Regions from separate parts of the Roseinatronobacter sp. NSM genome, predicted to be linked through region 2. Evidence: riboswitches for the same ligand, from Rfam matches in the RefSeq annotation. Region 2 holds a riboswitch; the other holds the start of a gene.

Region 1 (4,411 bases), on a different contig from region 2:
CAGCGCCCCCGCCCCAATCAGTGCGCTGTCCCACAGCCGCAACCCTGCGCTGCCGGTGTCAAACCGTTGCACTGGCCTGTCCAGCCCCCCGCCCAGTGCCTGCGGCAGGGCCACGCGCCACGCCACCACCCCCGCCACAGCGCAAATTGCGAATTGCACCAGCGCCAGCATTGCCGCGCGCCCCATGTCATAGTCAAACCGGAACGCCTGATAGATTGCCAGTTCCACAGTCGTGGCGCGTGGCCCTCCGCCCATGGTCAGGGCCACTGAAAAACTGGTCAGGCAGATCAGGAAAATAACCAGCGCCGCGCCGGGCAAAAGCGCGCGCAGCATGGGGGCTTCAAGGTGGAGGAACGTGTCGCGGGGTGTGAAACCCAGGCTTGCGGCCAGCCGGAACCGTTCGGCGGGAATGGCGGCCCAGCCCTGCAACAGAATGCGCGTGGCCAGCGGCAGGTTATAGAACACATGCGCCAGCACAACGCCATGCAGCCCGAAAATGTTGAACCGCGCCAGCCCTGCCCAGTCCAGCCCCTGATTGATGATCCCGGACCGGCCAAACACCGCCAGCAACCCCAGCACCGCCACCAATGTGGGCAGAATGAACGGTGCCCCCATCAGCGTGATCAACACGCCCCGCCCCCTGAACTGCCGCCGCGCCAGCGCGCGCGCAATGGGCACGGCCAGCCCCACCGACAGGGCCGCCGATAATACCGCCTGAACCAGCGTGAACCGCACCGCTGCCCAGTCTGCGCCGCGCAAGGCGCTGAACCCTTCGGCACGCAGGGCAACTGCCCCCAGGGCCCCGAAATTCAGCACCAGCAGCCACGCGGCCACGGCCCCACCCGCAAGCAAGGTGACCAGTCGCGCGGACCGGGCGGCGTCGCGGGTCACCGCGTCATGCCATCCAGCCAATGCGCAAGGGCGGGGGCGCGGCGGTCATCGGCCATGTCCTCGGTCAGGAAAATGGCCTGTTCGGGCAGCGGCAAATCGCGGAACACCTGCGGCCAGTCATCGCGCGCCAAGGCCGACGGGTAGGACCAGTTTGCCAGCGCAATCATCGACTGGAAGTCCCGCGACAGGATGTAGTCCATGAACTGCCGCGCCAGGTCGGGCTGTGCCGCGCCTGCCAGAACGCCCGCCGCTTCGGCAATGAAATAATGCCCTTCGTCGAAAATGGCGGCGGCTTTGGTGTCGTCATCTTCTTCGGCAATATGATAGGCGGGGGATGTGGTGTAGCTGAGCACCATGTCGGCCTCGCCATCAGTGAACATGCCATAAGCCTCGGACCAGCCGGCGGTGACGGTGACTGTCTTGGCGGCCAGGTTCTGCCAGATCGCGCGCGCCTCATCGCCATACAGATGGTCCACCCACAACATCAGCGCAAGCCCCGCCCCCGACGACCGCGGGTCTTGCCAGATGACCGAAATATCATCACGTTCAATCAGTTCGGCAAAACTGGATGGCGGGTTCTCCAGCCGTGTGCGGTCATAGACGAAGGCCGCATAGGACCAGTTGAAGGGGATGAATATGTCATCGCTCCAGTCAACAGGCACGGTCAGCGGGGCCAGATCCTGCCCATGGGGGGCAAACAGCCCCGATTGGCGCGCGCGCAGCACTTCATCCGTGCCAAGGCCCATGACGACATCGGCTTGCAGGCGTGCCCCTTCCAGCATCAGGCGGGGCAGAACGTCGCCTGTGCGATATTCCAGCGTACAATCACAGCGGGCCTCGAACCCTTGCTTGATGGCAGGCCCCGGTCCCCAGCTGGACCCGAAATAGTCAGGCGCCAGAACAGTCAATGTGTCGGCCTGCGCGGGGGCTGTCATGGCCAGAACAGCAACTGCCGCGAAATGGAAACGTGCCATTCGTTCACTCTCCTGTTGTCACGACGGGCGAGGATTGAAACGGGGGGCAAACCCGCACCTTCCCTCCGCCGGTGTTAACCGGTTCAGGTTCAACGGGTCCGCGCATGTCGCATCTCAGCTTGCAAGCAAGCCCCCCGAGGTATGACATCACTTAGGGGTTTTCGCCCCATCGGGCAAGGGCAGTGCTTGAGCCTTGCGCGCCTTCCCGCTAAGGGTTTCCCCAAAGGAGTGCCGCCCATGAGCTATAACAGTTTTGGCCATCTGTTCCGTGTGACAACCTGGGGCGAAAGCCATGGTCCCGCCCTTGGGGCCACTGTGGACGGCTGCCCCCCCGGCGTGGCGCTGGATGCCGCCATGTTGCAGCACTGGCTGGACAAACGCAAACCCGGCCAAAGCCGCCACACAACGCAGCGGCGCGAACCTGATGAGGTGGAGATTCTTTCAGGCGTCTATGACGGGCACACCACCGGCACGCCCATTCAACTGATGATCCGCAATGTGGACCAGCGGTCCAAGGATTACGGCAATATCCTTGACACTTTCCGCCCCGGCCATGCCGATATCACCTATTTCCAGAAATATGGGCTGCGCGACCCGCGCGGGGGCGGGCGGTCCTCGGCGCGCGAAACGGCAGCGCGGGTGGCGGCGGGCGGTGTGGCGCGGGCCGCGCTGGCGGCATTGGTGCCGGGGCTGACCATTGCGGGATATATGGTGCAGATGGGGCCGCATGTGATTGACCGCGCGCGGTTCGATCTGGCTGAAATTGCGCGCAACCCCTTCTGGGTGCCCGACGCGCAGGCCGCGCAGGACTGGGCGCAGGCGCTGGACCAGATCCGTAAGGACGGCAATTCTGTGGGCGCAGTCGTGGAAGTGGTGGCCACAGGGGCACCGGCAGGGCTGGGCGCGCCGATCTATGCCAAGCTGGACACTGAACTGGCGGCAGCGATGATGTCCATCAACGCGGTCAAGGGCGTGGAAATCGGCGCAGGCATGGGGGCCGCCACCTTGACCGGCGTTGAAAATGCCGATGAAATCGAAATGGGGCCAGACGGGCCGCGCTACCGGTCCAACAAGGCGGGTGGCATTCTGGGCGGAATATCGACCGGGCAGGATATTGTCGTGCGATTTGCGGTGAAGCCCACATCGTCCATCCACACGCCGCGCGCATCTGTCACGCGCACGGGCGACCCCACAGATGTGGTCACCAAGGGGCGTCATGACCCTTGTGTGGGCATTCGCGCCGTCCCTGTGGGTGAGGCGATGATGGCATGCGTTTTGCTGGACCATCTGCTGATGCAGCGTGCGCAGACCGGGGCGCTTGGCCCCGTTGGGCAGATTGGTCCGGCGGGGCAGTAGCTTTTGCCAATGGCCTGGGGGGCAAACACGCCTTTGGCAGACGGAACTGTCCTTTTGCGGACATTGGGAATGCCCCGGCGCGGAATCAAGGCCGCAGGCCGCCGCGCCATCGGCGGGCCGTCCCGCGGCCTGCCGATGACCTGAAGGCGTGCCAAGCGTTTGATGTCAGGAATATGCCGCGTGGATAAAGTGCGTCCCCTATAACGCCGGATCGGCAAACCCCGGCCCGCCGATAGCGCGTGCTATGTCCAAGTGCGAAGGGCAGCTTCAGGCCATAACGCCGCCATCAATGACGCTGTTTAACGTGTGTCCGCGTTCATTGGCATTCACGCGACTCACACAACCCGTTGGTGGCCGCGTATTCTTGCGCGCAAAGCCGGGTCCCACTTTTGCGCGTCACGTTCCAATCCCGATATGGTCAGCTTTGCGACAGTTTATGCCCCGTGCCCTGTCTTGCACCGTGGTTACCCCCCAGCGGGCTTTGCTTCCGGGGCCTGCGCCAGCACATCTGCAACAAGCTGTTGCAGCCAGCGCGCCAGTTCCGGTTCGGGCGTGGGCGTGCGTCCCAAACCTGGCGGCACGTCCAGCGGACTGCGGCCGTAAATAACCGCATAATGCGCCAAGGCCATGACATAGGCCCCAAGATCATTGACATGAATATCATCCCGAAACAGCGCATCCATGCTGGCCAGTCCGGGCGCAGTGCCCGCCGCAATGGCGTCATAGAGCGCTGTCATCAGGCGCGGGCCGGGAATCATGACCATTTCGGGCATGCCATCTGGGCGGTGGCGGTTCACATGGTCGCGGATTTCCAGCCAGCGCGCCTGTTCCACCTGCAGCCGGTCACGAAACGGAATATGCCCCTCCGAAGTGTCATCGCCTGACCCCGGCCCTGTGTCGCGCGTGACCCAGGTTGCATATAGCACTGTGCGCGCGCCGTTTTCCCATGCATGGCGCGCCCATTTCAGCGCTTCATCCGCTGAATTGTGATACCCCATGGTGTTCAGCAACGGCACGCGTTCGGTCAGCACCAGCAGGTCGTAATTTCCCATCGCGCTGCGGGCATCCACGGGTTGGGCAGTGTTGTTCCAGCGCCAGTCCATCGGGCTGCCGGGAATGGTGGAGCGGTCAATGACCGCCCCGCGCCCGCCAGTGGCTTGGACCATGGGGCGCAGCATGTCGGGGATGGG
Region 2 (4,411 bases):
CTGGACCGCTGGGACAGCCTGACCGCCCTGCGCACCATCTGGGAAAGCCAGATGGCAGCACTTGCCAGCATTGGCCCGGCGCTGCCCGCGCTGGCGGCGCTGGTCGAAGCGGCCTTGCCGCGTCTGCGCGCTGGCGGGCGGCTGGTTTATGCGGGCGCGGGCACGTCCATTCGCATTGCCGTGCAGGATGGCACCGAACTTGGCCCGACCTTCAACTGGCCTGACGCGCGCACGCATTATCTGATTGCGGGCGGTGAAGCGGCGCTGAAACTGGGCATTGAAGGCGCGGAAGATGACGCCGCGGATGCCCGCGCACAGGTGGCGCGCGCAGGCATTGGCGCGCATGATGTGGTCATTGGCCTTGCCGCCAGCGGGCGCACCCCGTTTACAGTGGCCGCGATTGTGGCGGCGCGTGCAGCAGGCGCGCTGACAGTGGGGATTGCGTGTAATGGTGCAACCCCCCTGCTGGACGCGGCGGAACACGCCATCACAACCGAAACCGGCGCCGAAGTGGTCGCAGGGTCCACCCGCATGAAGGCCGGCACAGCCCAAAAGGTGGTTCTGAACATGATTTCCACGCAAATCATGGTGCGGCTGGGGCATGTGCATGACGGGCTTATGGTCGACATGCGGCCCCAGAACATCAAGCTGCGGGGGCGTGCGCAAGCCATGGTGCAGCGCATTGCAGATGTGCCCGCGCAAACAGCCACAACCGCGCTGGAGAAGTGCGGCTGGCGGGTAAAACCGGCGGTGCTGGTCGCCATGGGTGCAACCCCCGCCAGCGCCGATGCCGCGCTTGACCGCGCAGGTGGCATATTGCGCGATGCCATGGCCGCGCTATGACGCTGCGCCACGAACTGCTTGCATCGCGTGCAAAAGATACGCCAATCTATGTCCGGCTGGCCGCAATTCTGCGCGAGAAGGTCCAGCAAGGGGAATTTGCAGTGGGCGACGCGCTGCCATCTGAACGTGATATTGCCGAACGCATGGCCGTGTCGCGCGTCACAGTGCGCAAGGCCATCGACCTGTTGATGCGCGAAGGCGTGCTGTCACGCAAACACGGGTCGGGCACCTATATTGCGCCGCGCATTGAACAACCGTCATCGCTGCTGGCCGGGTTTTCCGAAGATTTGCGCAGGCGCGGGTTGGTGGCCGGGTCTGTCTGGCTGGAAAAATCGACCGACACCGCATCCCCCGATGAAGTGATTGCCTTCGGGCTGGCCGTGAATGCGCGCGTCAAACGGTTCCGGCGCATTCGCACCGCCAATGGCGAACCGCTGGCGCTGGAACATGCCATTGTCCCCGAGATTTACCTGCCCGATCATGACAGCGTGGACAATTCCCTGTATGCCGCCCTTGATGCGGTGGGAAACAAGCCTGTCACCGGGCTTCAACGTGTCACCGCGTCGCTTGCATCTGACGATGAAGCGCATAACCTGGGCGTGCCCACTGGTGCGGCAGTGTTACGGATCGAACGGCGCGGCTATCTGGCAGATGGCACGATGATCGAACTGACGCGCTCTGCCTATCGCGGGGACCGCTATGATTTCGTCAGCGAATTGCGCGAAATCTGACGTTGCCCCATGGACCCTGGCCCTGACGGCCTGCCTGTGACCTGCCCTTCGCAAAGTGCCATGTTTCGTGTTGGGGGCTTGTCGGCTGCGAAGTTTTGAATTAGCTCTGTCACTCATAACCGTTGGGGTGCCTTGCTTGCAGGGCTGAGAGGCGCAGCGCCAACCCATCGAACCTGATCCGGATTATACCGGCGTAGGGAACGGTGCGCAAAAAGGGCTATGACAGGCCCGCATTCCGTCCCCTGACGTTGGTATCCACAACGAAAGGAGGCGCGCTTGATCCCCATAGCCTTGACCATAGCAGGTTCGGATTCCGGCGGCGGTGCCGGTATTCAGGCGGATTTGAAGACATTTTCCGCGCTGGGTGTCTATGGCGCGTCGGTCATCACGGCATTGACGGCGCAGAACACGCGCGCGGTCACCATGGTGGACCCCGCCAGCCCCGGCATGATTGCGGCACAAATGCAGGCGGTGTTCGATGATCTGGACGTGCGCGCCGTCAAGCTGGGCATGCTGGGCGATGCAACTGCCATCTCCACAGTGGCCGAAGGGTTGCACGGGTGCACCGTGCCGGTTGTTCTGGACCCTGTGATGGTTGCGAAATCCGGTGACAGGTTGCTGCCAGCGGATGCACTGGTGGCCTTGCGCCGCGACATCGTGCCGCTTGCCCATGTGCTGACCCCGAACCTGCCGGAAGCTGCGGATTTGCTGGGCATCGCCCCCGCGCAGTCCGAAGCGCAGATGCTGGAACAGGCGCAGGCCCTGCGCGACATGGGCGCACGGGCTGTGTTGATGAAGGGCGGGCATGGGCAGGGTGCCGATTGCGTGGATCTGCTGGTTGAGGCCAGTGGGGTTACCCGCCTGACCGCGCCGCGCCGCGCCACGAAAAACACCCATGGCACCGGCTGCACCCTGTCGGCCGCAATTGCGGCGGGGCTGGCGCAGGGCATGGCGCTGGGCGCGGCCGTGGCGCGCGCGCATGCCTATTTGCAAGGCGCGATTGCGCATGCGGATGCGCTGGGCGTGGGGTCGGGCCATGGGCCGGTGCATCATTTTCACGGGGTTTGGCGAAATGACTGATGTCACCATTATCGGGGCTGGTGTTGCCGGACTTTGGGCCGCTTGGGCATTGTGCAAGGCCGGTGTGGGCGTGCGTGTGATCGACCGCAACGGTGCGCCCGGCCCACATGGGTGTTCGTGGTGGGCAGGGGGCATGCTGGCCCCGTTTTGCGAAGGCGCGGTGGCCGAAGCGCCTGTTGTCGCGCATGGCGCGACTGCTGCCGCCCACTGGGCGAAGGTGACAAACGTAACCTATCGCGGGTCGCTTGTTGTTGCGCTGGACCGCGACAAGGGCGAACTGGCACGTTTTGCCCGCCGCACCAGCGGGCATGAATGGGTCAGGGACGGGCTGGCCACGCTGGAACCTGATTTGACCGGCCCCACACAGGCGCTGTTCTTTGGCGCTGAGGCCCATCTGGACCCGCGCGCGGCCCTTGCTGATCTGGTGGCGGCATTGCGCGCGCGCGGGGTGCATATTGAACATGCCACGGCCACGCCCGATGACATACCCGGCCCGGTGATTGATGCGCGCGGCATGGCCAGCCCTGTGCCGGGGCTGCGCGGGGTGCGCGGCGAAATGGTGGTGTTGCGCGCGCCCGATATTGCGCTGACACGCCCTGTGCGCCTGCTGCATCCGCGCCACCCGCTATACATCGTGCCGCGTGCGAATGGCGTCTATATGCTGGGCGCAACCCAGATCGAAAGCGCGGACCGGCGCGGAATTTCGGCGCGGTCCACGCTGGAATTACTGTCGGCGGCCTATGCGCTGGACCCGCGCTTTGCCGAGGCCGAGGTGCTGGAAACCGGTGCGGATTTGCGCCCGGCCTTTGCTGATAATGTGCCGCGCGTGGTCCGACAGGGGCGGGTTTTGCACCTGAACGGGTTGTTCCGGCACGGCTATCTGATGGCGCCTGCACTGGCACAGCAGGCTGCGGATTTCCTGACCCATGGCATCAAGGGGGATTTGTTCCATGAAGATTGAAGTGAATGGCGAGATGCACCAGATTTCAGCCGCAACTGTCGATGATGCATTGGCAGAACTGGGCTGGGCGGACGCGCGCGTGGCCACGGCGCTGAATGGGGAATTCCTGCCCAAAGCCGCCCGCGCCACAACAAACCTGACCAACGGGGACCGGCTGGAAGTGCTGGCCCCCATGCAAGGCGGCTAGGGCATGGCGCAGACGAACTGCATAAAGGATTGCGATGATGCATGATTTCTACGGCGTGAAGCTGGACAGCCCCTTGATGCTGGGCACGGCGCAATACCCGTCCCCTGCCATTTTGGAAGCCGCGTTTCGCGCGTCCGGCGCATCTGTGGCCACTGTGTCGCTGCGCCGCGAAAGCGGGCAGGGTCAGGCGTTTTGGGACATTATCCGCGGGCTGGGTGTGCATGTGCTGCCCAATACCGCAGGCTGCCACAGCGCGCGCGAAGCCGTCACCACGGCCCAAATGGCGCGGGAAGTGTTTGAAACCAACTGGATCAAGCTGGAAGTCATCGGCAATGCCGACACGTTGCAACCTGACCCGTTCGGATTGCTGAATGCGGCCGAAACGCTGGCCGCTGACGGGTTCGAGGTGTTTCCCTACATGACCGAAGATCAGGTTCTGGCGCAGCGTCTGGTTGATGCGGGCTGCAAGGTGCTGATGCCTTGGGGTGCGCCCATCGGGTCCGGTCTGGGGTTGAACAACCGTTACGGGCTGAAAACCCTGCGCGCGGCGTTTCCCGACATTCCCATGGTTATTGACGCGGGCCTTGGCCTGCCCAGCCATGCAGCGGC

What was found. A riboswitch is a leader RNA that binds a small molecule or an ion and turns the genes downstream of it on or off. The one in region 2 is predicted to bind thiamine pyrophosphate.
Region 1: it holds a riboswitch for thiamine pyrophosphate, as region 2 does, so the genes downstream of both, ACTZWY_RS07225 (thiamine ABC transporter substrate-binding protein) here and thiD (bifunctional hydroxymethylpyrimidine kinase/phosphomethylpyrimidine kinase) in region 2, are expected to answer to the same signal.

Annotation. Positions count from the first base shown of each region.
Region 1 is NZ_JBQTCF010000010.1:26,117-30,527, reverse strand. It holds gene ACTZWY_RS07230 (thiamine/thiamine pyrophosphate ABC transporter permease ThiP) at 1-891, opposite strand, end outside; gene ACTZWY_RS07225 (thiamine ABC transporter substrate-binding protein) at 888-1,865, opposite strand; TPP riboswitch at 1,909-2,012, opposite strand; gene aroC (chorismate synthase) at 2,103-3,221, shown strand; gene ACTZWY_RS07215 (hypothetical protein) at 3,686-4,411, opposite strand, start outside.
Region 2 is NZ_JBQTCF010000005.1:66,754-71,164, forward strand. It holds gene ACTZWY_RS04265 (N-acetylmuramic acid 6-phosphate etherase) at 1-843, shown strand, start outside; gene ACTZWY_RS04270 (GntR family transcriptional regulator) at 840-1,574, shown strand; TPP riboswitch at 1,688-1,791, shown strand; gene thiD (bifunctional hydroxymethylpyrimidine kinase/phosphomethylpyrimidine kinase) at 1,851-2,654, shown strand; gene ACTZWY_RS04280 (FAD-dependent oxidoreductase) at 2,647-3,615, shown strand; gene thiS (sulfur carrier protein ThiS) at 3,605-3,802, shown strand; gene ACTZWY_RS04290 (thiazole synthase) at 3,840-4,411, shown strand, end outside.